Regions from separate parts of the Paenibacillus sp. J22FR5 genome, predicted to be linked through region 3. Evidence: riboswitches for the same ligand, from Rfam matches in the RefSeq annotation. Region 3 holds a riboswitch; each other region holds the start of a gene.

Region 1 (7,741 bases), on a different contig from region 3:
GGATAAGGTTGGGTGCGTCAACCAGGCTACATGCGCTGCATCGGCTGCTGATCCGTTCTCATCCCAAGCCAAACCAAGAATTTCACGTGCTACGAATTGGCATAAATAAATTTTGCTTAGCCACGAGTTATTACTTGTGGAGGAAAGCTTCCAGCCGCCATCCGCGAATAGGCAGGTGCCTTCTACAAGTACGACATCCAGATGCTTTTTCAATGCTTCGATATAAAAGCCGTAACGACCATTCACATCAAGCGCTGACTTGTTACCTGTGAAGAAAGGAAATACCAAGCCTTCGATGGCTGGAATGATTTTGGAATCATTGCCTTCACCAACAACGGCTGGAATGTAACCATCTTCGGTTACGTATGACGTTACGGTTTGTGCGCATTTCAAAGCCTGCTCACTCGCAATAAGAGCCAGATCTTCTCTGCCATTTTGAGCAAAAATGCTTTCCATAGCCACGTATGCCGCCCAACATTTGCCTGCCATATAAATATTGTTACGCGATTGTCCAAGTGAGACGTCTAAGCTGTCGTAGGTAGTGATTTCTGCTCCACCCATGGTGCGCGTACTATCTAGTGACATAACCCCATTGCGCAGCTCTGGATTCGGATGATCGCGATTGATCATGCTCGTTAAACATTTGTCAAAAATCCTTAGATTCGCTTGCAGCCACGCTTGATCGTCTGTATGTGCCGCATACGTCGCTCCGCATAATGTCCAATTCACCAACTGCTCATGCGTCATGTGCGAGAAGCAGTCGTCCAAACCGTAAAGCTCATAGGCAGAGTACCCTGGACGAGAAAGGGTATTCGCTACCCCCATATCATGTGTAAAGGAGATTCCGCCAGGATATTCAGTAGGGTCACCGTGGAAGCAGACTTTATCTTCATAACTATAACGCTTTACGAACATATCCAACTCATTACGAACTGTCCATGGATTCAAAGCCAGCTCATAAAATAATTGATCAACCGTCAAATCGAACGTGTTCATCATGCGATATTCGCCCTCATTGACGATCCAGAATGGCTCATCGTCCATATCCAGAAGCTGTGTGTTTCCATAGTAGCTGCGAATGGCATGCGAAAGCATAAACTTCTGATCCGCCGACACGCGAGAAGTTTCGATGTTTGCGTCCGAGCTTTGAGCAAGCGCAGCAAGCTTATCGAAATTCCCCAATGCGTAACCAGCAACCGCTTCAATATTTGGGAATAAACGTGCGTAGGTATAGGATGCATCACGACCCGCGGTAACGATGCCTGAACGATGGAAACAAATTGCGAAGTGATACGTTCGCTTCTCACCAGCAGGCGTATCTGCGAACAAGGCACCAACCGTACCGAGGCCGAAAGTCAAGTTTTGGGCAATTTTCATCTGCAAAATATCTTCGATACTGAAATACAACCCTGAACGCACTTCTGGATCTTGAGAAACTATTGCCGTAATCCGACCTTGTCCAACACCCGCGGCGCCTTCCATCGTATCATCCAACCTGCGCATGGCACTGTACGGATCTGTACCTTGATACCCGAAGAATACTCTTCTAGATGAAGTGCCTTTGGTATTATCAACGGTAATCTTAGCAAGAACGGCTGGGACGAGAGCTAAACGAAGCTCCTCTTCACTTGCTGTTGTTGGATCAGGAACGGACTGTGCCGGAGAAATGAGACTAAATTCCAAATCGCCAGCTTTCCACGTATCTGTGCTGACTTTGAAATCTCTACGAATCTCGTCCTGTGCAAAAGGAAACAATACTTTCTTTTTATTCGGCTTCGGATCTGGATTTTCGATATCATAGCGAAGGCTCTCGTCTTCACTAACCTGCTCGAAGAAAGGCAATGCATCATAAATGCCGCCTTGGATGGATTCTAGTCCAATATATATATTTTGCTTTGGAGGTCGCGCTTGTTCTAGGTCGAAGCCTCCGCTTTTGCCTGGAAAACCTAGTGTAAAGCTTGCAAATGCGCCAACTGGCGAATGGTGTGCATTGAAAAATTGGTTCTTCATATCAGGATGCCCCTCTCAGTCATTTGCCCTTATTATACAATGACCAAAATACTGAACCCATGGGCAATACGATCTTTCATTTGGACAAAAGAAACATTTGATTTCCACCCCTTTTCAATGAGATAGTTAACATAGCGAACGGCTTACTACCTTTTCAAAGGAGCTCACATATATGAAAGACTTTCAACAAGAATCATTACCCGCTGGTCTCGAAAATGTCGTTCATGGCGGCATGCTGCCCGATGTGCAGGCTTCATTTCGGATTTTTGCTGCACATCTTCGCAAAGTTAACGCGCAATGGTCTTTTCCAGAACATCATCATCCCATGTTTGAGCTGAATCTCGTCGTAGAAGGCTCACAGCGGATGCGTGTTAGAGAGAATCATTTTGTACAAAAGCAAGGTGATTTGGTTTGGATACTTCCGAATGAGTTGCATGCAAGCTTGGGCGCTGTCGATGGGAGCATGATGGAGTACGTGTGTGTACATTTGGAGGTAACCGATCCTTGGTTTCGTCAGCAATTAAATCAAATTGGCCTAACGCTTCACCCCTCTGGCAGCAAAATGGAGAGATTGCTCCGCCCTATTCTTATGGATCTTGCGCAAATGGCTAGCGAAAATGCCCCTAGTGGTCTGAGTTTAAAGCTGCAATCGTTGCATGCTTCTTTTCGCATTTTCACCGCGTTGAGCGAGGTATTATTAGATGAAGCCGAGGCTTCTAATCGGCACACAGAAGATTCAGGCCTAGCCCCTCAGCTAGCAGCGCTTATTGAGCATCAAGCTTCAACAACGAACAAAGGGCAGGATCCTTTCCGGATTACAGGGATTGCGAAGCAACTCGGCTACAGTCCTGCGCACTGTAATCGCGTTTTTCACAAAGCTTACGGGGTCTCGCCACGTCATTATTTAAGTACAATCAAACTCCGCCAAGCTAAACTCATGCTGATGGACCCTACGCTTTCGATCGAGCATATCGCGGAACAGCTTGGTTACAAGGATTTGTCTCAATTTAGCAAACAATTCAAACGATGGACCAATTTATCCCCCACTGCTTACAGGCATCTGTCTTGGTGAGGATATTTATTTTCTTTGCCTCTTCTGTGATAAGTGATACCGAATAGCTTCCCTTAACCCCGTCAAGCTTGATGAGACCATAAAATCTTCAATCTCATATGTTCCTTTTTAACGAACCAATACTGTAAGGGAAACAGGGGACGCTATTTGCGGCTAAACGTGCGATATTGGCCTCGAAAGGGAACGTCAGTACTCTATTTAACCGAAAATCGCCAAAAAATACGAAAATCGAGCAAATAGCGCATCATAGTTCCGCTTAACGCCAAAAATAGCCGATTTCAACGAGATAGCGCACCTAGGTTCCCTTTCGACTTTTTGTGGGACCCATACCCTGACCAATGTTAAATGGCCGTCCACCAGTAGAAGAATCTACTTGTGAGACAGCCACTTATGCGCAATTGGATTCACCATTTTCCACGAAGCAATTTCTCGTTCGAATTCACAACCCCATTTGCGCCTGCGGGCGCCTATTCTACAGGCGATCAATTCTAGAAACCAAATCGTCTAATGTTCCATTTATTTTATGGACCTCAGGTAACTGATAAAATGTACTCGTTGTTTCAATATCATTAAAATCTTCATTTGCAGAATATAAACATATAGTCTTCCTAGCCCCTAAAGCAAGTCCCAGCTCGACATGGCTTCCTTTTCCTGCTGGCAGCATGATGATGAATACTTCTGCATTCAAAACAGCTTCTTTCTCCATTTGACCGATCTCCGCGAGCTCCTGAAGGGTAGTATTGCCTGAGTGAACCGTCCAGTCGTATGTTTGAATCATTCTAATTTGCGTATAAATCCTGTTTTCAAACCTTTGCTAAATCCGCTCTTCTCATAAAAACTATGTATCTCTTCACGCTTTGACCCTGTCATGAGCATGACCTTATAACAGGTATGGTCCATAGCAATTTCAATTGCTTTATCCAAAGCCATTCTGGCATATCCATTTTTTCTATATTGTTCATGCGTTACCACATTCTCTATAAGTCCATAAAGTCTTGCATTTCTAGTCAAATTTTTAATAATCGTCAACACGACTGAAGATACAATCACGCCATTTTTCTCTACAACAATAATTTTCATATATTTGTCGTTCATGATCTCATGCCATAAGTCTTCAAGTTTATTATCAAAAATGAGATCAGGATCATGTTCATGTAAGTGCTTGTACAATTTTAAGAGTTCACTTAATTCATCATGGTGAATCAAACGAGCATCAACTTTATTCATATTGGCTCCTCCTTCTATTTAAGTCTTTCAGCAACTATCTTTAATTGTGCATTTCGATAATTCAAAAAACGCAGCATATAGTTTCTCAAGACAACTCTTTCTACGATCCATCCTATCCAACCAAGTGGAGCCTCAAAATATAAAGTATCCTTCATTAAAGTTTTATTTCCTAAATCAATGAATTCATGTTCGTGTCTCATACTTTTGAAAGTACCCTGTATCATCTCATCAACAAACTGATAGGGTCGAACGTAATTCGATATGAGTGAAGAGTGTCTTTGTCTAATGAAGAAGTGCCTCGCCTCAAAAGTAACCGTTTCCCCTCCACTTATCATACCTGTAGTTGTTCCGGCAATCGCTCTTTCCTTTGTGTGAGGCCATACAGTCTGAGTATGTATATCAATATTCCTTGCAAAATCAAAACAAATTTCAATCGTTGCTTCAATTTCAATTTCTGTGGAAACCTTAATCATGGGGTGCACCTCTTGGTTGAACTATTTTATTACGTTGTTGTTATAATTCTAATAGGATTAGGGCCATTTCCAAACTAACAATTTAATAAATAACGTTCCTAATTATGAATTCAATAAATCACAAAAAATCCCTGCTTTGTTTATTTAAACGCAAAAAGCCAGCAACACTAGGTTGCTGGTACTAGATTACGATATTTTCAAAAAAATTAATAACTAATAAACTCCTGAACCCACTCACCGTTATAATAGGCAACGCCAATCTGCGTGAAATTGGGACTTAAAATATTTTGACGGTGACCTGAACTGTTCATCCACGCGGTCATGACGGCTTCAGGCGTTTGTTGACCCTTAGCAATGTTTTCACCCGCGTAGGAATAACTAATTCCATATGAGCGCATCATATCAAATGGAGAACCGTAGGTTGGCGATGTATGATCGAAATAACCGTTATTGTACATATCCTTCGCTTTATCCAAAGCCATTGCTGTAAGTGCGCTGTTGCTGGTTAAAGGTTTCAGTCCAGCTTTTGTTCGTTCTTGGTTAACTAAGCTAACTACTTGGCTTGCAAAAGCTGATTGCGATGGCGCAGTCGTAACCGGTGTTTGGGTAACCGAGTTAGAGCTCGTGCTGCTTGGAATGTTAAGTTTCATGCCCGACCAAATCACGTTCGGATTAGCAACTTGAGGGTTTGCCTTGATAAGCGAAGATAGACTGACGCCATATTTCTTCGAGATCAACCACATGGTATCATTACCTGCTACCGTATAAGTACCCGTCGCAGCAAATGCCGCATTCGTCCCCATAAGGATGCTCAAACCAAGTGCACCAGTAACCATAAGCTTTTTGTAACGTTTCAAAATAAACCTCTCCTTTTTGCGGCCTGCGAGGTTAGCTGTCGGATTCGGATCAAAGAGTAATCACCCGGCCGCGAAAAAGCGGCTTCACCCCAGAGATTGGGTCCCCCGTGCTTCACACGAAGCTTCGGCCTTCTAAGTTGTTTGATCCAATACGGATCTTAAAGATTGTATCATGCGAAATCAGTGAAAACATGACTCAAAATTTTCCAGCTCATTCTTGAAAGCGCAAACAATAAAAGTCAATTTGGTATTGACTACTTAAGCCCTCAATTCTTCGCTATCTGGATAAGAAAAGAAACAATTTCATCAAGCATCGCAACAATACGATCGAGAACGAGTCAACTGGAGAAATACGAACCTGGTTTGATTATGAATTAGCACAAATGGAATGAGAAAGTTGAAGCTCCTATCCCCCATTACCCGGTACCACAAACGTAAAAGATTGCCCAATCTTTGTATCTTTACAACCATCCAGTTTATAAGCAACACCACGCTCCACTTTCTCTGAAATTATACCAGTGCAAACGGTTTTTATAATATTTTTCGCACCAAATTTATCCTCTGAATTATCATAGGTATAAGAGATCTTACCTTTTTTGTAATCCAGCTCATAATAAATCGGATCCCCTTCAATGGTCAGTTGTGCTATCCGAATCTGACTATCTACATGCCCTTCCACGTCCTTCATGAACTGGGTGAACCGGTCTAAATTACTTATTTGTCCATGAATATTGATGACATCTCCTTGTTTTGTAGCTTGGTCAACGCTAAACTTCTCATCTGAGCATGAGCTAAGTAGAATTGCACCAATAAGCAATACGAAACCTTGATTCAACAATCTCATTTCTAATCCCCCTAGTTATTCGGACTCACTTCAATAGCTTTCACAAACCTAGTGCTATCGCGATAATCATCTTTCGGCCAATAATGGATGGAAAATCCAGAGATCGCTATGGTCGCGCTGCCCCGCGAGCCTTGTGGTGAGAATACATTCTCTGCCTCTGGGGAACGAAAAATGATCGCGTCTCCTGTTCTGGTTCCACCAGATTTGATTCTTGGTATCTTCGTCTCGGAATCCGTGTCGAGCGTAAACATGATACCGTCAAAAAATTCACTGCCTTCAGGCACGTTATCATACGTACCACTTATCGTTATTTCTCTCGTATCAAATTCGACAATTGCATAAAACAATTCCCCGTTCTCGTTTGTTTTGCTATCGATGGAAGTAATTTGCCATCCTGCCACGAGATCCCCTACTTTGGCAGTCCTAGGATCAAAATCATTGCTCCTAGCAACGTTGATGTCAGGAGTTGGGCGAAGTGTTTCTATTTTATTCCGAAAACGTTGGATCATGGTCACAGCCTCTGCTCTTGTTAAACGATCTTCGGGCATGAAACCGTTATAATTCATCTCCGTTTTTCCATTCGACACACCTAACTGCATCATATATTCAATCGATTGGTACATGTTGTCATAGCTTTTACCTGCTGCATTGGCAAGTAATAACGTCGCCGTCCCTCTGTTCACATATACAGGCTCTTGGTAGCCTTCTATCGTCTTCTGCGATATTAATGTCCAATTGTTCTTCAATCCATAATTGACATAAGGTGTTGACCAATCACCACCTATACCAGGTGGTTCTACATCTGCTGGCTGAAAAGCACGAACAAGCATCGCGATAAACTCTAATTGCTCAACAGGCCGGTCAGGCCCAAATGTCCCGTCCGGAAATCCTTCCGCCACCTTATTGTCATAGGCCCATTGCACAGCCCCGGCGCCCCAGAAAGAAGCTTTGACATCTCGGAATGGACCGTCTTTGGCTTCTACTGGTAAGACGAAAATCGATATTAAACTAGCAGCGCACGCGAGTGTCATTATGTATTTTTTTCCAACGATCATGTCCATCACTCCAGTTCAACATTTTCCAAGTGTACGACGTAATTTCCATCTACATGTTTGACGCAACTGACACTGGAAATGTTTTATGTAAACTAACATTTATTTGAAATCGTTACTGGTCGTTAGGTTCCATTCTAGAAATCAATGAAAACATGGTATACTAATGCTAGTTCATCAAGTAATTCGCATTACGTTTGCAAGGA
Region 2 (7,741 bases), on a different contig from region 3:
CGCCAGTACAACCCAACACTGAGGAGGTGCTGTAATCGGCTCTAGCTTCTCGCCGCGCCCTGTCGCAAGGGCTGTCCCTCCTGTCACACAGAACGGCACATCAGAGCCCAGCTCTGCGCCAAGCACCTGAAGTTCCTCACTCGGGATATTCAGGTTCCAGAGACGGTTGAGACCTCTGAGCGTAGCCGCCGCATCGCTGCTTCCACCAGCCAGGCCCGCAGCGACAGGAATCCGCTTATCCAAGTGAATGTACACGCCCTGTTTGACGTCGTAGCGATCCTTAATGAGCCGCGCGGCCTGGAAGGCCAGGTTCTTCTCATCGAGCGGAATATAGCCAGCCTGACTCGATATGATAATCGTATCGCGTGCCATCTCCTGCATTTCGATCCGATCCGCCAGATCCACCATCGTCATCACCATCTCAACTTCATGGTACCCGTCTGGTCTTTTATGTAAAACATCAAGAGACAAATTAATTTTAGCCGGTGCTTTCTCAAAAATCTTCATCCGATCACCTTCTTTTGCTCGTTTGCCACCCCGATATTATAACAAAACCGCAAAAAAAAAGCTAAAGCAATTGCTTTAGCTGTAATACGGACGCCCAGTCCCTTGGCTTGTCTGCTGATAGCCCGGTTTCATATGATTCATCGTTACCGTTTGTGGTTGATACGCGTTAAAGGAAGGTGTATAGCCCTGCCCGTTAAATGCAGGCTGGTTAGCCGTCGGCTGACGGTAGTTAGCTGGAGCAGCCTGAGCGTTAGTCTGGGAAGAAACATATTGCTTGGCCAGTTGTTCCTCTGCAATTTGAATCGCCCGCTTCACCATATTACCTGCATCCTTCGTGCGGATACCTGACCATCCTTCACGCTGAACAACATCGTAGAAACCAAGATCCTTCGCTAATTCATATTTAAAGCTATCGGACATAACACTTCTTCTTCGGCTCATACCAAATCCTCCTTATCATTTTCGCAAAATAAACTCTGCAACCATCATAAGCAGTGATTGATGACGATTTCGGTTAGTATGCCCCATCGCTTCAAGTCCATGCATCATGAATAACCCACTAAAGCAAAAACAGACCACGAGGGTCTGTTCAATATCGGAACGCTATTTAAGCTAATGCTGTATGTAAGTGATGCGAACCTGACCATCATCGTTGCATACGGTAACTTCGACGGACTCAGTGAGGATATCGGCGTAGCTGTATGACACTCGTTTGAAGGCATGGGATTCTTGATCTAATTTCACAATAAACACAGAAGGGTAGGTTTCTTCTAAAACACCAGAACGCTCGACAGTCTTACGACGGCCACCATTCGCTCTCAACATGATCTTCTGCCCAACGTGGGGCTCCAAACTGCGTTTGATTTCCAATAGCGCATTTTTTGCCATTGTCAACTACCACCTCTTTCCTCGTCAATTATAACCCATTTAGTCAATCATGTCAAATGAGGGCAAATATTATATCAGCACCCCAATCCCGTTGTCAACGGCATTTTTATTCGTTTTCCGATTTCCCCTCCCTTCAGGTTGTCACCAATGTTCGCAAATTATTCACACTTTTCCAGTTATAGATAAACTTCTTCATCCACCTTCAAGAATGAGTACATTTATCTAGGTTCTTATGAAGCAAATGCAGACAATCCAATCTTGCCATTTACAAAAAAAGAACACTCTCCGCCACCCTCCTCTAAGGAGTCCATGACATGAAAGTGTTTCTTAAGTCCCTACTTACCCATCCGAATCCACCACAACACAAGAACGCAACTCATCCTGCTTTTCTCATCCAGAAACGTCTATATCCGCGTGCTCAATCCCCGGAATACCCATCCGATAGCTGCCACGTGTCTCAATCCCGCCTAACCCTTCTAAACCTGTCACCGTCAAGTCCATAATATCCAGCATCGAAATGGTTTCCCTTGTCGAGGTATAGGACAACTTAGCCGCGATACACAGCGGGTCTAAGGCATGGATGAGAATGCGGGCAGGTGAACTCGCGAAATTAGCTCCGGCTCGTAATAAGGCTTCAAAATGCGACTGACATGCACCTGCAACAACAATTAACGAATCTCGATTCCGTTCATATTGTCTGGCCACCCGAACCGCATTCACGAAGTTCTGAGAATTCTTGTAGCTCGACAGATTACTCGGGCTAGTACTTTGCCGATTTTTCAGAATGCCATCATGGCCCGTAATCACGACAATGTCGGGTTTATATTGAGGAAGCAATCGTTGCAACGCTTCCGCCATTTGCACCTCGGGAACAAAAAACCCTTCTGCTGGCACACGTAATTCTCCGTATAACTGCATACTTTTCCGTAGATAGCTTGGATCGCCATCCAGATGAAGCACCCTCCCAGGCACTTCAAAATAGCTATTATTATTTGTTTGAGGCTTTTGTTTAAGGTTGATAGCTAGCTGATTCTTTTCCTGCAACTGCACTTGGGACACCGCTAGCCGACGCAGCGACTCACGAAACTCAGGCGAGCTTGACCGTGGATGATCTAAGGTCTCCGCCCTATTCGTTTTCGTCAGGTCCGTGAGCGGCGCATCTGCTAGCAGGCGGAAATCGACACCTCTCAGAATGGCTTTGAGATGCTCAATCCGCTCAATTTTAAACACGACGTCTCCGCCATAGGAAATACGGGTTACAAAGTCTCCTTGCCTCATCGCACAAATCCCCTCCTAGGGGTATCCTATGGCGAGACTAGGCATTTGGTGCGGGTTATTTGCAGCCGTGCGCACGAAGAGCCGTTGACAAGCGTGCGAACTCCTCCATACTAAGCGTTTCACCGCGTCGGGAAGGCTCGATCTGAATGCTGTGCAGCAAAGCTTCCAGCTCAGGTTTGTTTTCTTTGGTAAAGAACCGAGCCGCGAGGTTGTTGTACAAGGTTTTACGACGCTGCACGAAGGATGCCTGAACGACAGCGAAGAAGAAGTCCACGTCCGCCACTTCGACTGGCGGCGCTTGACGCACACGCAGTCGGATGACAGCGGAATCGACGTTCGGCTGCGGCACGAAGACGGTGCGAGGCACGATGGTGACGAGCTCCGGCTCGCAGTAGAACTGCACGGCAATGCTAAGGCTGCCGTAATCCTTGGTGCCTGGACGAGCCGCCATGCGGTCGGCCACCTCTTTTTGAATCATCACGACGATATTCTCCAAGGGAAGCTTCTCCTCAAGAAGCTTCATAATGATCGGCGTCGTGATGTAGTAAGGCAAGTTGGCGACAACACTGACGCCTTCCATGCCCTCGAAATGCTGCCGAAACAGCTCCGGCAGGTTCGTCTTCAAGATATCCCCATGAACGACAGTGGCATGGGGGTAGGGTGCCAGCGTCTCGCCCAGAATGGGCAGCAGACGCTGATCGATCTCGACGGCCAGCACGCGGCCAGCGAGCTTGGCCAGCTGCTGTGTGAGCGCGCCGATGCCAGGGCCGATCTCCAGCGCAGCCTTCGTTGGCCCGAGCTCAGCGGCCATGACGATTTTGCTCAATATATTCTGATCAATTAGGAAGTTCTGGCCTAAGCTTTTCTTCAGCACGAGACCGTTTTTCTTAATAATCTGCTTCGTTTTACTTGGTGTTGCCACATCTTCTGCGGTTACAATAACTTCTTGTCCGGATATCGTCATAGAATAGACCTCGTTATCTATAGGTTTTCGTACTCATGATTCAATTCAAATGCTCCAATGCTGCCTCGAATTCCTCTCGGGAAATCTGAAACATCGCGCAGCGCTTATAAAACTGCTTGCCATTGCAATAGCCAATGCCTAACGCATTGCCTACAACGAGCCGGCGAGCCGCCGCATCCGGATGCACGATGAGGCCGGCAGCGATCAGATCTTCCATCGTCAGCTGTGAAACCGCCGCGTCATACTCTGTCCGCAGGCTCTGAAGCGCCTGACGGATCGTCTCTGGCGTCGCGTTCTCGACGCCGATGTCGCCCTTATACGCCGCTTGCTCCTGCGTAATGAAGGCATGCTTGCAGCCAGGCACCTTGGCTGCCACAATCTTGCGAATCCGCTCACCGGCGTGATCTGGATCCGTGAATATAATGACGCCTCTGCGCTGCTGAGCCAGCGCGATCCGCTTGAGTACGGCTTGTCCGATAGCGGAGCCGCCTGTTTCAATCGTGTCCGCCTCCACAGCCCGCCTGATGGCAGCTGTATCGTCCTTGCCTTCCACAACGATCATTTCTTTTATCATTTACGTTTTCCTTCCCCAGTACGCAGAAAAAGAAGAGGGGTCTCCTCTTCTTTCGCGCAGGCATATGCCAAGCTACGTGTATGAGCTAGTGTTCCCGCCAAAACTACCGTTTACACGTTAGTTTTGAGACGGTTTAGTAGGGCCAACCACATACACGGTGTACCCTTGTTTCGTTCCGAATTTATTCGCATAACTGTGATCTTCATAATACACATCGATCATCTGGCCTTTCACGCCGCTGCCAATATCTTCAGCACGACGGAAACCGATACCTTCAATGTACACCCACCATCCGAGTGGAATCACCTTCGGGTCGACCGCAATCGTGCGCCCTTCAGTCACGGTAGTCCCTGTGTAGGTTTTGCCATAGCCAGCAGAACCTTCCGTCTTACCTGTCGATTCCACGTCCGCTGAATAGGCGGTTAGCTTCACATTTTTGAGAATTTGTTTGTAGCCGAAGGTCACACCGTTTTTGGAAACCTCATCGACACTCGGTGAAGAGGAAGAGAGAACAACAACCGGATTTTTCGTGCCTACCGATACTACTTTTTTAACACTTTCTGTTTGTACTTCTTCACCCACAACTGCTTCCGCGACTAAAACACCGTCCTCGAAAGTCTTTTCTTTCTTCTTCACCAGAACGCCTTCTTTACCTTCTTGGACGACTTGCTCTTTCCCTTTAAGTAAAGACGCGTCATTCTTTTTCTCTGTCTCGAATGCGATCGGTTCAGAGACTTCCTCCGTCTCTTTTTTCACACGGACGATTTTGATTTCATCGCCAGTGGTTAGAGCGGCCGTCGGTTCGGGAGTAATGCGATCATTCTCCCCAAGTGCAATATTTAAACGTTGCAATGCACTTTCTACCGTTCTTGCAGTTGTGTAAACAGTGGTGGTCTTTCCATCAGCAGTCAATTGAATTGGTGAGGCATGCTCGATAACAATTTTGTCTCCACCCTTGAGCTTGGTCGTGAGTGAAGCTGAAATTTCATCGTGCTCACCAATCGTTATGGCTTGTTCATCCAGTAGGCGTTGCAGGACCCATTGCTTCGTGTGCACAATAGTTTCTTGTCCATTCACAACCACGGATACGCTCTTGGTAGCCGTTCCGTACAACAACACCAAAAACATGAAAGTCATTGCGATTGAGATTATAGCTAGGCTTAAAATCAAACGCAAGTTTTCATGCTTCCATCGCAATGCGAAGGACATGCTGGATGATCGTTTTACATGGGTCTCGCTAATTGAGATACTGCCCACTTCTTCGGTCCTCCTTCAAAGCCTCGCCGCCAGGTTACAGCATGATTAAATTTGACGCGACTAAGGTTTTTAGTTTAACTTAACATGCTCGCCATCATCAGCATTCTTGCGTAGCCGAATCTGGTCGTCCCCCCCTTTTACCTATTCATCATCCTATGAATTCCGGGTCATTTTATGTCATCTGATCTGTGTAAAACCCTGTATGAGGACAAAAAGCCAGCAAGAAGAGGACTCTTCTCGCTGGCTTAGTTTGCATAGTGAAATACAAATAGCACGCACGACAATCGTTACCTCTCTTACGCTTACGAGGTTAGCTGACGGATTCGGACGTGAGAGTCGCCCTACGTAGACGCAAACTGCTTGTTTGACGTCCATGATTCACCCCTGTTACTCAATCTGCTTACTTAACCGCATTTGAATGCAAATTAAGCTTGCAGTGGTTCCCCCGTTTCCACATTTGGAACTCAGCGAATGGAAAATTGGCAAATTGGATATTAAGTTATTATGAAAAGTATATTACGCTGTTAATCTCAACCTGTAAAGGGATTAACACCCGTTAAAAAGGGCTAAATCACTTAAATTTCGATTATTTTCCATATATAACCCACTTATATCTACATGTGTCTATGTTTAACGTACGTATACTCGTTTTTTTGATATATAATGGCCAAAACTAGGCTAAAAATGCAAATTTGTTTATAATGATTCTGGAAGTATTCGATCAATAAATACCAATAATTTGCTATTTAGGGAGGCAATTGAGATGGGTCCCATCTTACAAGTAAACGCTTTATTCGGGGGATACTTACCCAACAAACCCGTTCTCCATGACCTTACCTTCTCGATCCGTCAAGGTGAAATGATGGGGTTAATTGGACTCAATGGGGCAGGAAAAAGTACCACTATCAAAAATATATTAGGGCTCCTACAACCGCAAAAAGGATCCATTCGCATTAACGGCTTAACTTTAGCAGAAAGTCCTTTACCCTACCGTGCGACATACGCCTATGTACCTGAAAGTCCGGAGTTATACGAAGAGCTTACCATTCGTGAACACCTTGAGTTAACAGCCATGGCATATGGCATTTCCAAGGAGGACTTCGAAGCCCGATCCCAGTCCCTGTTAGAGCAGTTTCAAATGAAAGACAAGCTGAATAGCTTCGCAAGTCATTTATCCAAAGGGATGAAACAAAAAGTGATGATCATGAATGCCTTCTTGATCGAGCCCTCTTTATATATCATTGATGAGCCATTTCTCGGACTCGATCCGTTAGCCATACGTTCCTTGCTCGAATTAATGGTCAACATGAAGCAAAGAGGCGCATCATTCCTCATTTCCTCTCACATTTTGTCTACGATTGAAAAATATTGCGATAACTTTGTCGTCCTCCATAAAGGTCACATGGTTGCCCAGGGAGATTTAGTCGAATTACGCGCACAAACAGCGCTTCCTCAGGCGTCATTAGACGACATTTTCTATAGGTTAGTTCAAGGAGAACTGCGATGACCCCTCCAATGGAAAATATACGCGCATTTAACACACATGCATTATGGAAGCAGCGATTTCAACATTATATGAAGGAATCCATGGGCTATTGGCAGTATGCCGCTCGAAGTAATTTTATCGGCTTCTTGTTGTTTCTTGTCATCGTTTCTTCCTATTATTATGCAAAAACATTACAGCGTCTTCCGACAGATTATCCCTACTTATGGATCGTCCTGCTCTTGCTCGTTCCACTTCTCACCTCAAGTCCCATTCGGACCCTGACTCGGAGTGCCGATCGGATGTTTCTATTGCGGATCGAGAATGAAATGGGTGCTTATTTTCGAAGCAGCTTTCTGTACAGCTTGTCACTTCAAGGCGTTTGGTTATTTCTCGCTTGGATCACACTACGACCGCTTTATAAGCATTGTCTAGGCACCAATGCGCAGCCATTTCTGCTAATATTTGCTCTATTACTTCTATTAAAAGTAGCGAACCTATTCGCTAGTTGGCAGGAAGGAAAATTTGCCGCTGAACGAACAAGATTCCTATCCGTTTGTTTTCGATGGATGGCATCCATTACCCTAATTACAATCCTATTTAACTACAGTGTCTTATGGGCTAGTCTAGCTGCATTAGTTCTTGTATTCGTTTGGCTGATTACGTTTCGATACGCAGCTAAATATGTGATCGGATGGGATTATCTGATTGCCAAAGAGAAGCAGCAGCAGGCTAGACTCTACGCCTTCTTTAACTGGTTCGTCGATGTACCGCAGCTGCCAACACGAAT
Region 3 (7,741 bases):
CTTGCTTAGCAATATCAGGCAGATGTTCTTGGCCGTTCAGCCGGATCAGATCAAAGTGACGGTCAATTCGAGTATTAGCATTCAGAAGCTAAGCGAAATGCTGCCAGGCAGTAAGATTTTGAATGAGAAAAATGGTCTATTAGAGGTTCCCTACGGCAAGTTCTGGGAGTATCAAGGAACGGCGATGACGATCAAAGGCGTGTTGCGATCATCAGTTGTTCCACTGGAGGCGCCTATTATATCTTGGCGTTATTATGGCTATACCGTCATAGATCAGCTGAAAGGATTCCTACACGGCGATTTTGGTAAATACCGCGATCCCTATACACGCAAGGAGGTTGCGATGACGCAAGCGATCCCTATCATGCTGATGAAAACCTGCACGTATTTCATACCTGGCTTGTTGCTTGCGATCGTACTCAGTATGCTATTTGCCCTCTGGGCTTCGATATCAAGGAGAATCGGCCTTGCACTGGATGGTATTCATGCGCTGCTTGTCGGATTACCGGACTTTTTCCTGATTGTTCTTATTCAATTGGGAGCAATTTACGCCACTAGGCTTCTTGGGCATTATGTGCTGCTGATTGTTCAAGTGGGGGACAGAACGCCATTCCTCATTCCCTTCCTTACGATTGCCTTGATTCCGTCCGTGACGATTTATGGGACACTGCGTGTTGCGATAGCACGGGAACTTGGGCGGGATTATGTCGTAACTGCACTTGCCAAAGGGTTAACCCGGCGAGAGGTACTCTTTTCACATGTGCTGCGTAATGTCATGGAGGATGTGCTAGCGATTTTACCTAGAGCAACAACATTGGCATTAGCCAGTATGGCGGTCGCTGAGGCTATTTGTGGGATTGGTGGCTTAGGAGGCTTCATCATATTGCCAATTTACCAGGGGATCACCTCGATGTCCGCAATCTGCGTCGTGCTTGGTTTGGTTGCGATGGCTTTTCATATCCTGTATGCCCTGTTAAGGAAACGTTTTGTGGTACGTGCGGAGGAGGTGGCTAGACCATGAGAAAACGTCATTCTGCCGCTTTTTATGTATCCATCGCTTTTCTGGCCATATTCCTGCTTGTGATGGTGTTCGGGTCCTGGTTGAAGCCGCATGGCATCTCGCCAGAGGACAAAATCAATATGATCCAATACCAAGAAGACGGCAAAACAAGATACAAAATCCCGCCTTATGCGCCAAATAGTACCTTCTTACTTGGGACCGATCATCGGGGCTTCGACATGCTCAGTTTATTATTGAATGGGCTCAAATACACGTTAGGTACTGCCCTCGCGTTAACCTTGCTTCGCTTTGCAGTGGCGTTGCCTTGGGGATTGTGGAGCGGGATGACGGGCAGGGGACGAGGATTTCTCCGATCCTTACAGTGGGCGGTTGCCGCTGTGCCGGCATTTATTTTCCTCTACCCACCGCTGGCGGGGATGTACTACGGTCTTAGGCTCGATCTCGGGACCAAAGCTGACCCACACAACAAACTCTTGTTCAGCATTACCTTCATTATTTTAATTACACTGATCGGCATGTTCCCTTTGGCTCATCAGATTGCAGATCGGACACGCTATTATAGTGGCAAAATGTTCATTGAAGCGTCCCGTCTCATGGGCGGTTCGTTCTGGCATCGGACGCTTAAGCATATCTTCCCCTCGATGAGAAATGAAATGATGTTCATTTTCTTAAGCGAGTTCATGCAGGTGCTCTTCCTGCTCGGGCAGCTGGCCGTATTCAATATCGTCCTCGGCGGTACGGAAACGATTGGCGACGAGGAAGCCGGCTTCCAGATCACCATCAGCACATCCGGTGAATGGCTGTCTCTGATCGCCTATGGAGCACGTTACATTCGTCTGCATCCGTGGATTATTCTCAGTGCGGGTACAAGCTTTGCAGCGCTGTTCCTCTCCCTGCAATTTTTCTTGAATCAGCTCAAACGCCGCTATGGCGAGGAACGGCAGCTGATGTAACAGAGTCGAGCGTCCATCCGGAATAGGATGGGGCTCGGCTTTTTTTGTCGTTGTCTGAATGTGAACCAGCAAATCATGTAGTATTTTCCAGTTGTTTTCCTTTTCAAGTGATATTTCGAGAAATTAAATGTAGTTTTTCCATGGAGTTGACGGGAGAGGAGGGGGTAGTTAGGACAGGCAGATAGTTAGTTTTATCATAAAACTCATAATGAATGTTAATATGGTATATATTATGTGTTATAATATTGAAAAAAAGGAGGCGACCTAAACATGGAGGACAAACAGGACAAAACCAAACGGCTCTCTGTGTATTTGCCGGAGAAAGTGAAATCAGATCTGGAGCAAATGGCGGATGACACAGGCTTGTCGATGACACAGCTGATCGTCATGGCGACGCAGGGGCTGCTAGCAAATTACGCCGCGCAGGGCGGAGCGATTTTTGCCGATTTGTTGTCGGCTAGACACCGAATTCTCCACGAAGTGAAGGAGAAGCAGGTGCTACTGGACGAGGAAAAGAAGAGCATGCAAGCCTACTACGGTGCACGAGCAGAGGAATATGAGCGGATTTATCACCGCGAAGATGCGGAGTTTGGGCAAGAGCTGGCACTTCTGTCCGATATCATTAAGAAGCAGGTGGAGGGCCGCCGAGTGCTGGAAATCGCTTGTGGCACTGGCTATTGGACACAAATTGCTGCGGAAACCGCGTCGCAACTTGTTGGGGTAGACATACGCCCAGAAGTGCTGCGAATCGCGGAGTCGAAGCGATGGTCGAAGGGGAATGCTACCTTTATCGAAGGGGATGCGTATGAGCTATCCGAGATCCAAGGGGAGTTTGATTACGGGCTGGCGAATTTCTGGTTCTCGCACATTCCGCACAATCGGATCGACAACTTTTTACAAGGCTTCCATAAGCGATTGGGCAGCGGTGCGCAGGTTTTTATCGCGGATAACGTCTATGTTCCGGGAAGAGGCGGAGAGTTGATCAGCCATGCGGATAGCGAAGATACTTACAAAAGACGTGAACTAGCCGACGGCTCCAAGCACGAAATTCTCAAGAACTATTTTACCTACGAAGAGCTGAATGACATCTTTCGGCCGTTATCCCAGCATTTGCGCATCTTCGTGGGGGGGAGCTTCTGGTACGTGAGCTATACAGTAAAATAGCCGGATGTCCAAATCCACCTTAGTGCCCCGATGTAAATTTCAGCCCGAGCACACCGACCAAGATCAAAACCATAAACAAGATACGAACTAAACTAATCGGTTCATCAAGAAAAAGAGTGCCAATGATAATCGCGCCGACGGCGCCGATTCCTGTCCATGCCGCGTAGGCTGTTCCGATCGGCAACGTTTTCGTAGCCGAAGCTAAGAAATAAAAACTTACGATCATCCCAAAAATCGTGACGACAGTGGGGACAAGCCGTGTAAATCCGTTGGAAAATTTCAAGGAGATGGCCCACACCACCTCAAAAACACCTGCAATGACTAGGAATAACCATGCCATGGGTTCTCACTCCTTCATGCCTGCGATCTATGTCGTTAGTGCCACAAAAAACAAAGAAAAGCCCGAGAGTCTCGCATTACTGCGTTAGACTCCCGGGCTTTTCTCCCTCCGTGACCACAGCGTATTCGCTGTGTGTTTTCCCTCGGACCAGCCGGCGCATACACGCCTCGGAACCCTAGAAAACGACATGCCGTAATTATAGGATGGCTCACATCTGATGTCAAGTTACACATAATGGCTGTCTGTTCTTACTTCGTTTGGATGCATCCCTGCTGTTCGCTCTGCTCTCGATTATATCTCTGTAATCCGATCTTCATCCGATTGCTATGTAACAACTTCTCAATCCTCCAGCGCAATCCCATTCAGCGCCACATGCGCCCGGAACATATCCATGCCATCCGGCTGCTCCTGCTCGGGTACCCAAGTGCCTGGTTCCCAAATGTTCGACAGACAGATTGAGTGCTCGGCTGCAATGCACGAAGTATCCCTGTACCTCGACACCACCAGCGGCGATCGGTGACTTGCTATTCAGCTGCATCGTAGCCAGTAACTCCTCATCCTTCGTCAGCCAGGCGCGACCATTGATGTACGTTTAGTATACGCGGATATCCCCGTTCAAATGAATGAAGCCCCGCAAGCCGCTCTTACGAGCAGAGCTTGCAGGGCTTCATTCTGTGCCGAGAATATTACTTGGATTCAGCAGTTAGTTGATTGTAGATATCATCCCACAGAACACGTCGGGCTGATACATACCGCTTCGCATAATAGGATTCGCTCAACTTATTCTTAACAACACCTTGATTGGTAGCGGAGTGAACGAATTCACCATCACCGAGGTACATCCCTACATGCGAGATGCCGCTGCCATCTGTGTTGAAAAATACAAGATCGCCCTTACGAAGTTCACTTTTGTCAATCCAGTAGCCTTCTTTGTTTTGTGATTTGGAGCTGTGCGGAATGTCGATGCCGAACTCACCGAACAAGTAGGACGTGAAACCAGAGCAATCAAATCCATTGGTTGTGGTTCCTGCCCATTTGTAGGGAGTTCCTAGGAGCTCGTCTACCTTGTTGTCCATATCGGACGCAGCGAAAACGCTTCCTACACTCATACTCAAAAACAAAACAAGACTAAATACAAGAGCAACAATCTTCTTCAACTGCTTGTCTCCTTCCGGTGCCTACGAGGTTAGCTGGAGGGTTCGGTTGAAGGTTCCCTATGATCCCTGTCTTGCAAGATCAATTCACCCGGAGTGGTTCCCCCGTTTCCCCATAAACTGAGGAATTCGGCATGAAATATTTGGTTTTTTTGATGCTAGTCCCTGTAATTCGTCATAAATAATGAAATTCCTCTTTTCTGCATGAAAAATAGGCTAAGAATATGCTGAATTGTTCGGAAAATAGACAAAAAAAAGCCCCTTTCTCATGGAGAAGGGGGGAATGCCTGCCTATTCGCTGTTTTGCTGGATATTAATTGGATATTTTGGCTAAAAGAAGCTGATATTGAGAGGAAATGCCCCAAATTTGAAAGAAAATATGGAAGAGTGGGTACAACTGATAAATGATTAGCGCTACCAGACCTGCCCACAGGTAGGTGGCTGTGACGGTGACCCCTGCCAATAGTCCTGTGAAAAGTAAGAGGGTGATGGCAAGTCCGACAATCGGCATCGCATAGCGAAAGAAAGAGATAAGCGTCGACGTGATGCCTAGCTTGGCTGCGATGGCGAATTGTACATACATAAACAAGAGCTGCAAGAGAAAGCCGTAGACCAGTAAGCTAAGTATCCAAGGCATAAGTTCGAGGAGAACCTGTTCATAAGAGGAGTTGTGCCCTAGAATGTATTTGGCCTTTGGGAAAATCCAGATCAGTGGAAGCAGGGTAAACGCGATCCGGATGATATAAACAAGTAGGAAGGGAAGCATAAGCTGCTTCATCCCGCGAAAAAAGCGATAACCAGCGTTCTGGTGCGAGTGCGTAAGTGAGTAGAAGACGCCGCCATTCAAGAGAGGGGTTAGCAGCATACGAGCACAGAGGAGTGCAGCGAACCACCAGAGATATGAATAGCTGAGATCTGTTTTGATTAATTGAAACTGGCCTTCAGCTAGGAAGACCTGCAAAGCTTGCTTGGGTTGATCAGCGCCAGGGAAACGATGCATGAGGGGGACGAGTATTCCCTGCACAAGCTTATACAGGAGAATACCCCAGCCCATCTGATACAGGAATAAAATAATCGTGGCAAAAGGTTGCGCCATAGCTGCCCTGAAACCGGATTTGATATAGGTGGCCAACGAGGTCCCTCCTTAAAGTTTTCTTTAGAAAACTGGCTTCGTAAGCATACGCTCAGAGTTTGTCATAAGACGTAAGCCAAGTCCTTACCAGGCGACTGAGCCGAATATAGCTTGCAGGAGCTGAATCATGCCGAGATTCCACCGAATTTGCCATTTTGTGTTTAATTGCGTTTGATAAAAGTTGTTGATGTGCTTATTTTCGAGGATGAGCGTGTATTTCGGATCGATTCGCACCCAATCAACTGGAGACGCATTCGTTAATTTGAACTCGATGCTGCCTTCCTTGCCATCCCACGTTTTATCCAGCGTTGTGCCGTCTGCAAAGTGGAACAGAATTGGCACTTCGGGTGAGTTGCCGCCATGCTTAACGATGCGCACAGTGCTTTCGTAAGTCTGAGCACCCTTACTGCCTTGAGGCTTGACCTGTATACTCTCAACAGAATAATCCATCATCATATTGCCATACACATACTGATTAAAGAAATCATCCCACTTCGTTTTGCTGACATCCTCCACAACCTGTTGGAAATCCTTCGTAGACGGATGCTTGAATTGCCACCGCCCGAAATACGTCTTCATGATACGGTCCATCACCTTGGTACCTACTTGTTGCTCAATGGCTTTCAACACAAGCTTGCCACGCGTGTACACATTTTCTGCATATTGATCATGTCCTGTGTAGTCCCATGCATCTTTCTGAAGTCCATTTGGTGATGTGATATAACTAGATTCAACAGGTAAATTTGGTGCGTCACCGTATTCGGCTTCCATGACTTTATCCTCCGCATAGGAGGTGAAGCCTTCATCGAGCCATGCTTCCTCGAATTCATTGCTGGCAACGAGTCCGTAGAAGAATTGGTGGCCAATTTCATGGACGACTACTCGTTCTAGTTCTAGGTCCGGATCTTTGTCGCTTGCTCCCCAAGCGGTGACTAAGGTCGGATATTCCATGCCGCCGGCCCCATTCCCGCCAGGTGGTGGTACTACGATAGAAAGTGTAGAGTACGGATACGTTCCGTACCATTGGCTGTAGCGCGATAGCGCTTTTTTGGCGGCATACATGTAGCGATCTTTCAAATCCTGATGATTGGGATCGAGGTACAGTTTGATTTTGACCCCAGGAATTTGTGGTGTAGAGAAGGGCTCTTCCACATAAACGAAATGAGGTGACGCCGACCAAGCGAAATCATGGACATCCTCGGCATAAAATTGGTACGTCTTCGTACCATTTTCCGTCACAGCAGGCTTCACAGGAAAGCCTGTGGCCGCCACAATATAATTTGCAGGCACTTGAATTTTTACATCATACATCCCGAAATCAGCATAGAACTCGGAGTTTCCATGATATTGATGAAGATCCCAACCAGGCTCAGTCCGCCCTCTTGTGCCCTTGCGTTCATAAGCGGCTACCTTTGGAAACCATTGCCCTGCCATAACGAAGTCATCCACATACCCCATTCTGGCAAAAGCTGCAGGCAGCTTAACAAGAAATTCGGTACTAATGGTCACGCGTTCTCCAGATCCCACGGGCTTAGGCAGTGGAATTTTGAGCAACGTATGGTCGTCCTTGTTTCCGTCATCCGGCTGCACGAACGACATCCGTTTAGTGAGATCGTCGCCACTATCCGATTTCACGGATAACAGCTCCATACTGCCGCTGCTATCAGCTTTCGCTTCATCCTCTCGCAGCTTCCCGCCGGATTCGCGCATAAACGTCGTTTTCTTTGAAGCGAAGGCGTTCGGATACAGGTGAAGATAAATTTCTTGCACAGGAACAGATCCTGGATTTTCCCACGTGAGCGTTTGTTGCCCTAGGAGCTGCTGCGTTTCTGGTGTGTAGGCAACGTTCATGTGATATTCGGCAATGCGATAGCTAAGTGGTGTTGAGGTTTCTAACGGCGGTTTGCCGTTATCTGCAGGCTGCATGTCCGGTGTTTGAGCAGAAGGTACCTCTTTAGAAACGACAGGAATAGTCCC
Region 4 (7,741 bases), on a different contig from region 3:
TTCATGATCACAAGTACAATGGTAAAACAGAGCAACCAGGAGACAGGGGTCTCTCTTAAACGGCTAGGCATCTCTGCTTCAACGTACGGTGTTCCTTGGGGTGAAGCAGTTGATGAGGTTGACATGGGGTACACCTTCCGATCTATAACTATAATATATTTCGTTACAGTTTAGCATGGCGAGTAGGGTATGTCAATGAATTGGCCTTTGTTAAAATAATTTGTAGATTGAATATTTATTCTTAAATATGTATTATTATACATAAAGAGCGAGGTGTAATACAATGTCACATGTGATAAGAAACGTAGAAATGAAAGATTTAGAGGCATTGACAGAGCTTATGGATGCCTATATTGTAGGCTTTTATAAGAAGCCTAGGCCAGAGACAGCCAATATTCACTGCCTGATTAGCAACTTACTTGAGAAACAAGGCGGTATTCAGTTTGTAGCCGAAAATGAGGGAGAACTCATCGGCTTTGCGACCCTGTATTTTGCGTGGAGTACGATGAAGGCTAATCCCATTACGATCATGAACGACCTTTTCCTGCTTGAGCCATTTCGGGGGACCGCAGTGGAAGAAGAGCTATTCCGCCAGTGTCAGAGCTATTCCAAGGAAAACGGTTATGCTTACATGTCTTGGATTACGGCGCCGGATAATCATCGGGCACAGCAGTTTTTTGATAAAATGGGTGGAACACGCGCGGATTGGGTGAACTACACCGCCCTCAATGAGATGTTCTGAATGAAATTTCCCTTCATCTAATGAATTGTTTGAGTAGTTAACCAACGATTGAAGAATGCAACTCTTCAATTTCCCCAAAATACCTCGAACCACTACGAGAATGGAAGATAATCAATGAATCAGTTGAATGTAAGCGAATTATTGGGGGATTCGGGTGGTGGAAAAGGGCTTTTTACGTTTTTTCTCTCCTTTACTATGTCCGTAGAAGAGAGTAGTATTCAACACGTACTAGAACAGTTGAATATTTCGCTTAATTTTCTGTTAAGAAAAGCGGGGGAACCACGAGTTTCATGGGGTGAATAATGGTGCTGATACCAAGTACCTTTTAGGGCAGATTTCTCGCGGCCCGAACCCGGCAGCTAACCTCGTAAGCGATCGTGAGAAAGGAGAACATGTGTCTACAAACACAAGGTCAATCCTTGTGTTTTTTTGCGTCAATTTTTAGGTGTAAGTTGAAATTGAGATTAGCCTTAATTGGAGGAACGACCACGAAATGACAAGTGATTCATTGAAAAAAATTGTGTTTGGTAAGCCGCTAAAGTCCAGTGAGCTTGAGTCGGAGAGAATGCAGGTTTGGAAAGCCCTTCCTATTCTATCTTCCGATGCGCTATCCTCGGTAGCCTATGGAACGGAGCAAATTCTGCTAGAGCTCGCAACCGTTGGGATTGCTGCATTTGCGTTCTCCCTGCCGATTGCGGTTTCGATCATCGCGTTGATTCTATTGCTCGTGTTGAGCTATAGACAGGTTATTGAAGCCTACCCAATGGGCGGCGGCGCTTATATGGTTACGAAAGAGAATCTGGGGATGGTTTGGGGACGACTTACAGGTGTCTCATTGCTGATCGATTATACCTTAACCGTGGCCGTTTCGATCTCTGCGGGTGTGCAGGCCATTACGTCGGCCTTTCCTTCTGCCGTACCTTATATTGTTCCACTTACTATTTTACTGGTTTGGATTATGGTCTGGCTTAATTTACGCGGTACTTCCGAATCTGGAACCGTATTCGCGATACCAACTTACTTTTTCATCCTTTGTATCCTTTTGTTAGTCGGTAAGGGCGTCTTCGATTTAATGACGGGCTCACTTAATACGCACGCTATAGAATTTGTACCTAGCTCAGCGACGAACTCATTAACATTATTCGTACTTCTCAAGGCGTTTTCATCCGGTTGTTCAGCTGTAACGGGTATCGAAGCCATTTCCGATGCCGTACCGCATTTCCGAACACCTTCTGTGAAAAATGCAAAACGTACGCTTCTCTCTTTAGGTGTCCTTTTGGCCATCGTGTTCGGTGGTGTAACATTGATCGCCTTAGGCTATGGGATTGCCCCAGATCCTAACGGGCATACATCGGTGCTATCGATGGTGACGGAGCAAGCTTTTGGCCGTGGAGCGATGTACTATGCCACTCAAATCGCGACGATGCTTATTCTGGTGCTTGCTGCCAATACAAGCTTTAATGGCTTCCCCATCTTGGCGTCGATCATGGCTCAAGACAAAAACTTCCCGCGTATGTTCTCTTACCGCGGGGACCGTCTTTCCTACCATTATGGCATCATTACATTAGGCGTATTGGCCAGTCTGCTTTTGATTGGTTTTAAAGGGAAGACCGATGCACTCATTCCACTTTATGCGATTGGCGTATTTCTATCTTTTACATTGGCTCAGAGCGGTTTGGTTCGCAAATGGTTGAAAGAACGTGTAGCCGGCTGGATCGGCAAATTGATCATTAACGGCCTAGGCGGCATTGTCTCCCTTGCAGTTCTAATTGTTTTCTGTATCACCAAATTTAGCGAAGGTGCTTGGATCGTCATTATTGTGACACCGATTCTACTCTGGTTAATAACGAAAATCAGTCACCATTACGATGACGTAGCCAAACAGCTTCGTATTGATATCACGCAAGACCGTGTATGTACCAAAGAACCCGTCATTATCGTACCTGTGGCCGGGATTCATCGGGCTGTAGAGCACACACTGAACTACGCGAAGTCACTTTCACCTAATGTTATCGCCTTCTATGTCTCCTTCTCCGATGAAGATGAGGAAGCGATGCAGGAGAAGTGGCAGATCTGGGATCCAGGCGTTCGACTGGTTGTATTCAAATCACGTTACAGAACGATCCTGAAGCCGCTTGTGGAATTCATTGAACGGATTGACACGCATGTATCTGAGAAGCAATCCATCATGGTCATTCTGCCTCAGTTCATGCCGAAAAAATGGTGGCACCGTCTGCTCCATAATCAGTCAGCGGCACGTATTCGCTCGAAGCTTCAAGCCGATAAGGATATCGTTGTTGCCACGGTACCGTATCATTTACATCAATAGACGTGTACAATAATAGGGAGAACATGTTGACGAGGTGACCCCATTATGGTGAAAAAGAAAGCAAAAATGACGCCAGCACCTGCTAGCGTGCAAGATAAACCAGCGCTACTTAAGGATCTGTTGCGTCCGGAAATTTTGGAAGGACTCAAAGCGCAGGCTGACGCGATGAAAGCGGAAGAGCAAGCGAAGAAGGACGCAGAGAGAGCCAGGGTAGAGGCTGCTCGTAAAGCGGAAGAGAAGCGTTTAGAGAATGATTTTGCCTATCAACTTGAGAAAAGCAAATTAGACTGGCGGAAACACAAATGAGGGGGCGCACGATGTGCCTCCTTTTCTTTTTGAGTGCGACGGTGGTGCTTGCAGGCTGTAAGGCGGAACAGAGTGGAGAGGTCGTAGAAACGGCGGTCGCATCTTCATTAGCAACTGCAACTGTTACACCAATAACCACGCCTGCACCATCTACGATTACACCTGTGAGTACATCGATAACAAAACCAGTTAGCACACCTGCAGAATCGCCAGCAACGACGACATCATCTCCTCCTTCATTAGATCGTCCAGTAAATGAAAAAGCAGATGTTAATGCCATGCCGGCCTTCGCTGCTCTGGAAAAATCACTGATCCAACGATATGCCTCCGTCGTACCAACGAAATGGGGAGAGCGTGTTCTTGGTGTGAAAACAAAGCTGCATACGAATGAGAAAGTGATCGCTCTCACCTTTGATGCCTGCGGCGGGGAAGAGGGCAGCGGCTACGATGAGAAGCTGATTCAGTATTTGATTCAGGAGCACATTCCAGCAACGTTATTTATAAACGGGAGATGGATAGCTGCAAATCCAGTAACTTTTGCTGCGCTGGCTGCGAATCCACTGTTCGAGATCGAAAACCATGGAACTGAGCACCGCCCTTTGTCCGTGACCGGCAAGCTGGCCTATGGTATTGCTGGCACCAAGAACGTCAAAGAAGCCATTCATGAAATGAATGACAATGCGGATCTGATCGAGAAGCTGACGGGAAAAAGACCAACATTTTTCCGCTCGGGTACTGCTTTTTATGATGATGTCGCCGTATCTGTTGCCCATGATCTTGGCTTCGAATTAGCGGGCTATTCGGTGCTAGGTGATGCAGGAGCGACCTATAACACGGAGCAGGTGTTCCATGCGCTAACGAAGGCACCGAGCGGTTCCATCGTCATCGCGCACATGAATCATCCCGAGAAGGATACCGCTGAGGGCGTCATCAAAGCGATTCCTCAATTGCGGCAGGCGGGCTTCCGTTTCGTACAATTAGCTTCTTACCAGGAAGAGTAGGGTGGGAGCTATTTTTTTTACCTTTTTTTCATCTCAAAAAACTCACAAGCTGCCCGGTCATAGTAGGTCAAATCGCTGACACGCGTTTGTACGACGACCGTCGTATCACTGAATCGCAGAACGACCGCATTGGAATCGACGATATGGTCATCTTTAAAGATACGAACAACGCCATGTCGATCGATGACCTCTTGAAAATCTGCATCTGTATGTAACCGTTGATTCCTCGCCATGCTAAATAGTCCCCTAACATCATTGAAATAGTTCTTCATATTGTACCATATTGTGCCCGAATGCCCGAATTTAGACGAACGCCTATGCCCAGCCGAGCATACAATGTAGCACCAATTGCTGCTTGGGCTGAGAGGGTGTGTGTGCAGGATGGATATTCAACTTTTACCGATTCATTGGGTTTATTTAGTGTTCATTGGCTTTATTCTGACGCTTCTTGTTAAACGCAGAGATACGACGATGATTTGTGTGGTGGGTATTTTTACGCTAGGGTTACTAGCAACGGAAACGTTGAGTGGCTCTGTATCGGGTGTGTTTAACAGCTTTATTTTTGCAACCAAAGAGTTGATGGGAACGATTATGATTATCTCGATTATCGTTGCCATGAGTCGCGTCTTAATTCGTACGGGGATCAATGAAACGATGGTTGCACCGCTGACGAAGTTTCTGAGAACGCCAGCATTAGCCTTCTGGGGTATCGGCATCATTATGATGGTGACGTCCTGGTTTTTTTGGCCTTCACCAGCAGTTGCGTTGATTGGTGCCGTGCTTTTACCAGTGGCTGTACGCGTTGGCTTGCCGGCACTCGGTGCCGCTATGGCAATGAACCTTTTCGGACATGGGATTGCTCTCTCTGGTGATTACATTATCCAAGGGGCACCCAAATTGACAGCGGATGCAGCCGGATTGCCAGTGTCCTCCGTTATGGAAGCAAGCATTCCGCTCGTTATTGTGATGGGGTTAGTTACGACAATTACGGCGTTCTGGTTCATGCGGCGCGATATGAAAAATGGCACATGGCGCAGCGGGCTCATCGATACTCGTTTAGAAGAAAGCGGCGGTCTCGTTCCCATAGATGAGCAGGCTAAGGTGCTGATCGTACCGCGGCTGAAACAACTATTGGCTATCGCGATTCCTGTGCTTTTTGCCTTAGATGTCATTGCCATGTTCGTTCTGAATTTGCAAGGTGGCGATGCAACCGCTCTCGTAGGCGGTACAGCTGTATTTATCCTCATCGCGGTAACCTTGATTTCGCATCGGAACGAAGGCCTAGAGAAAATTACCTCTTATTTAATTGAGGGTTTTATTTTTGGGTTCAAAGTCTTCGGACCGGTCATCCCGATTGCCGCGTTCTTCTATTTAGGCGACTCCGCGTTAACGGATCTGTTCGGCAAAATATTGCCAGAGGGTTCACATGGCATCGTGAACGATCTAGGCGTCGCACTCGCAGGCGTCGTACCGCTTAATGGAGCGATTGGCGCGGTGACGCTAACCGTCGTCGGCGCCATTACCGGCCTCGACGGCTCCGGCTTCTCGGGCATATCCTTGGCGGGCTCCATTGCGCAGCTGTTCGCAACCGCCATCGGCTCTGGTGCAGCGGTGCTGACCGCGCTTGGGCAAGTTGCCGCCATCTGGGTCGGCGGCGGAACCTTGATCCCGTGGGCGCTCATTCCGGCAGCAGCCATCTGCGGTGTGAGTCCGTTCGAGCTCGCACGACGGAACCTCAAGCCAGTGCTCATCGGCTTAGCGGTGACGACGATTGTGGCGATGTTTTTGGTGTAGGTAGTGAGAGGGAAGGATCGTCACGGCTGGAGCAGGGGGCACCTCCATGGCGGAGGTGCTCTTTGTTGTGGGCGGGGACAACCTTACGGTGAACCCTGAGGGGGAGGAGTTACAGCTAAAACGAGAATATGGGTTATTAACCACTCCTATTTGGGTAGATAAGGCCAGAATCAGGGAAATAAGAGTGGTAAGCCACTCTTATTTGTGGAGATGAGCTCGAAAGCTAGCTATTTTGTCATCCATATGCCGTTAAGGCTGCCAATTCGGGGGTCTCGTGAAGGTTATCCGCTCATTAAGGCGCCAAGCCTCCTGTGCCGGTAGTCTCATGCCGTCAAGCTAGCTATTTTGCCATCAATCACCATCTTCAGCTACTCTGCCATCATTTCCCTCGTGTACAGCTCCTTTGCTGTCTCCTTCAACTCCAGCGAAACCGCGAAAATCAGCGATATCCCTTCACACGCGACGCATCCATCTCCAATTCCAAGCCAAATGACTAATAGGCACGCCTACGTGGAGTTGCCTACTGCCCATCATTCGCAGTAAGCTTGCATATAGATGATTTAGATGATGGATGACCAAAGGGAGTTGAGACAGATGGAAGCCAAATTTTGCATGAGCTGCGGAGCTGTCATGGAGATACGTGATGTGGATGGAACTCAAAGACGGGCTTGCACGGTGTGCAGCTTTGTTCATTGGGGGAACTACAGCATCGGTGTTGGTGCACTGGTGATGAAGGATGAGAAGATCCTCCTTGTGCGCAGAGCGCAAGAACCAGGGAAGGGACGATGGACGAACCCAGGCGGATATATTGAGCAGCATGAGCTGATTCAGGATACTATTGTGCGTGAAGTCTTGGAAGAATGCGGAGTCGAAGCGTCAGTTTCGCGATTGGTTGCTGTGCGTGACCTGCCAAGAAGCATACATAATGTGTATATCGCTTTCGAAATGTCTTACATCAGCGGTACCCCTCAGCCTGATGGCGTAGAGGTAGATGCAGCAGGCTTCTACAGCCTAGAAGAAATGGCTTCCATGCCAGTGGCCGATTTCACCAAATGGCTCATTGATGTAGCCCTCCATTCCAAAGGGGACGGTCTCGTAGAGGATCGTGAACCCGTCATTCCGATGGCAGGATACGGACTGTACCGCGTACCAAAGGTTAACACGGTATGATCGAAAGAAGCATCGAACTTCGCGGCCACCACTTACTCTGCTTATTAGGTTATAGAGGAATGGGGTATTCCCCAGCGTTTTGCGAAAATATGACGACAGTCTACGAACAGCTGCGCACAGAGCCTGAAACGATGATTCGCGTCGTGCTCGGACCTGATGATTTGTGCGCTGCCTTTCCGAAGGATCAAGATGCGCATTGCGAGAATCGTACCGTGTACCAGCGAGATGCTGAGATTGTTGCCAAGCTAGGCTTGGAGGTCGGCATGGAGCGGACGTGGTCCACGATTTGCGGGCAAGTTGCCCTAGAAATAAAGTCAACAGACATTAGCAATCTCTGTGCAACATGCCGCTGGGAGCCATATGGGGTTTGTGCGGATGGTGTACGCATCATCGGGGAAG

Evidence for each region. Region 3 has a riboswitch for cyclic di-AMP ahead of AC58P7_RS17390 (C40 family peptidase). Riboswitches for the same ligand answer to the same signal wherever they lie in the genome.
Region 1: another riboswitch for cyclic di-AMP. It lies ahead of safA (SafA/ExsA family spore coat assembly protein); the one in region 3 lies ahead of AC58P7_RS17390 (C40 family peptidase).
Region 2: another riboswitch for cyclic di-AMP. It lies ahead of AC58P7_RS28310 (resuscitation-promoting factor); the one in region 3 lies ahead of AC58P7_RS17390 (C40 family peptidase).
Region 4: another riboswitch for cyclic di-AMP. It lies ahead of AC58P7_RS15915 (APC family permease); the one in region 3 lies ahead of AC58P7_RS17390 (C40 family peptidase).

The regions. Positions count from the first base shown of each region.
Region 1 covers NZ_JCAUAN010000015.1:2,520-10,260, reverse strand. The annotation lists gene AC58P7_RS18910 (glycoside hydrolase family 52 protein) at 1-2,010, opposite strand, end outside; gene AC58P7_RS18905 (helix-turn-helix transcriptional regulator) at 2,183-3,082, shown strand; gene AC58P7_RS18900 (hypothetical protein) at 3,555-3,788, opposite strand; gene AC58P7_RS18895 (GNAT family N-acetyltransferase) at 3,857-4,309, opposite strand; gene AC58P7_RS18890 (SRPBCC family protein) at 4,324-4,782, opposite strand; gene safA (SafA/ExsA family spore coat assembly protein) at 4,989-5,639, opposite strand; cyclic di-AMP (ydaO/yuaA leader) riboswitch at 5,645-5,779, opposite strand; gene AC58P7_RS18880 (DUF4362 domain-containing protein) at 6,046-6,483, opposite strand; gene AC58P7_RS18875 (S-layer homology domain-containing protein) at 6,495-7,538, opposite strand.
Region 2 covers NZ_JCAUAN010000034.1:46,887-54,627, forward strand. The annotation lists gene ispE (4-(cytidine 5'-diphospho)-2-C-methyl-D-erythritol kinase) at 1-507, opposite strand, end outside; partial or broken gene AC58P7_RS28285 (small, acid-soluble spore protein, alpha/beta type) at 778-948, opposite strand; gene veg (biofilm formation stimulator Veg) at 1,120-1,395, opposite strand; gene yabG (sporulation peptidase YabG) at 1,786-2,673, opposite strand; gene rsmA (16S rRNA (adenine(1518)-N(6)/adenine(1519)-N(6))-dimethyltransferase RsmA) at 2,729-3,637, opposite strand; gene rnmV (ribonuclease M5) at 3,678-4,211, opposite strand; gene AC58P7_RS28310 (resuscitation-promoting factor) at 4,329-5,468, opposite strand; cyclic di-AMP (ydaO/yuaA leader) riboswitch at 5,753-5,948, opposite strand; gene AC58P7_RS28315 (ABC transporter ATP-binding protein) at 6,232-6,975, shown strand; gene AC58P7_RS28320 (ABC transporter permease) at 6,972-7,741, shown strand, end outside.
Region 3 covers NZ_JCAUAN010000012.1:132,451-140,191, forward strand. The annotation lists gene AC58P7_RS17365 (ABC transporter permease subunit) at 1-1,021, shown strand, start outside; gene AC58P7_RS17370 (ABC transporter permease subunit) at 1,018-1,974, shown strand; gene AC58P7_RS17375 (methyltransferase domain-containing protein) at 2,245-3,138, shown strand; gene sugE (quaternary ammonium compound efflux SMR transporter SugE) at 3,158-3,478, opposite strand; guanidine-I (ykkC/yxkD leader) riboswitch at 3,566-3,668, opposite strand; gene AC58P7_RS17385 (hypothetical protein) at 3,818-3,979, opposite strand; gene AC58P7_RS17390 (C40 family peptidase) at 4,165-4,635, opposite strand; cyclic di-AMP (ydaO/yuaA leader) riboswitch at 4,639-4,777, opposite strand; gene AC58P7_RS17395 (hypothetical protein) at 4,946-5,764, opposite strand; gene AC58P7_RS17400 (M1 family metallopeptidase) at 5,849-7,741, opposite strand, start outside.
Region 4 covers NZ_JCAUAN010000010.1:186,450-194,190, forward strand. The annotation lists gene AC58P7_RS15905 (MFS transporter) at 1-125, opposite strand, end outside; gene AC58P7_RS15910 (GNAT family N-acetyltransferase) at 284-742, shown strand; cyclic di-AMP (ydaO/yuaA leader) riboswitch at 980-1,131, shown strand; gene AC58P7_RS15915 (APC family permease) at 1,236-3,071, shown strand; gene AC58P7_RS15920 (YqkE family protein) at 3,117-3,377, shown strand; gene AC58P7_RS15925 (polysaccharide deacetylase family protein) at 3,407-4,378, shown strand; gene AC58P7_RS15930 (hypothetical protein) at 4,396-4,611, opposite strand; gene AC58P7_RS15935 (hypothetical protein) at 4,760-6,172, shown strand; gene AC58P7_RS15940 (NUDIX domain-containing protein) at 6,767-7,342, shown strand; gene AC58P7_RS15945 (DUF1284 domain-containing protein) at 7,402-7,741, shown strand, end outside.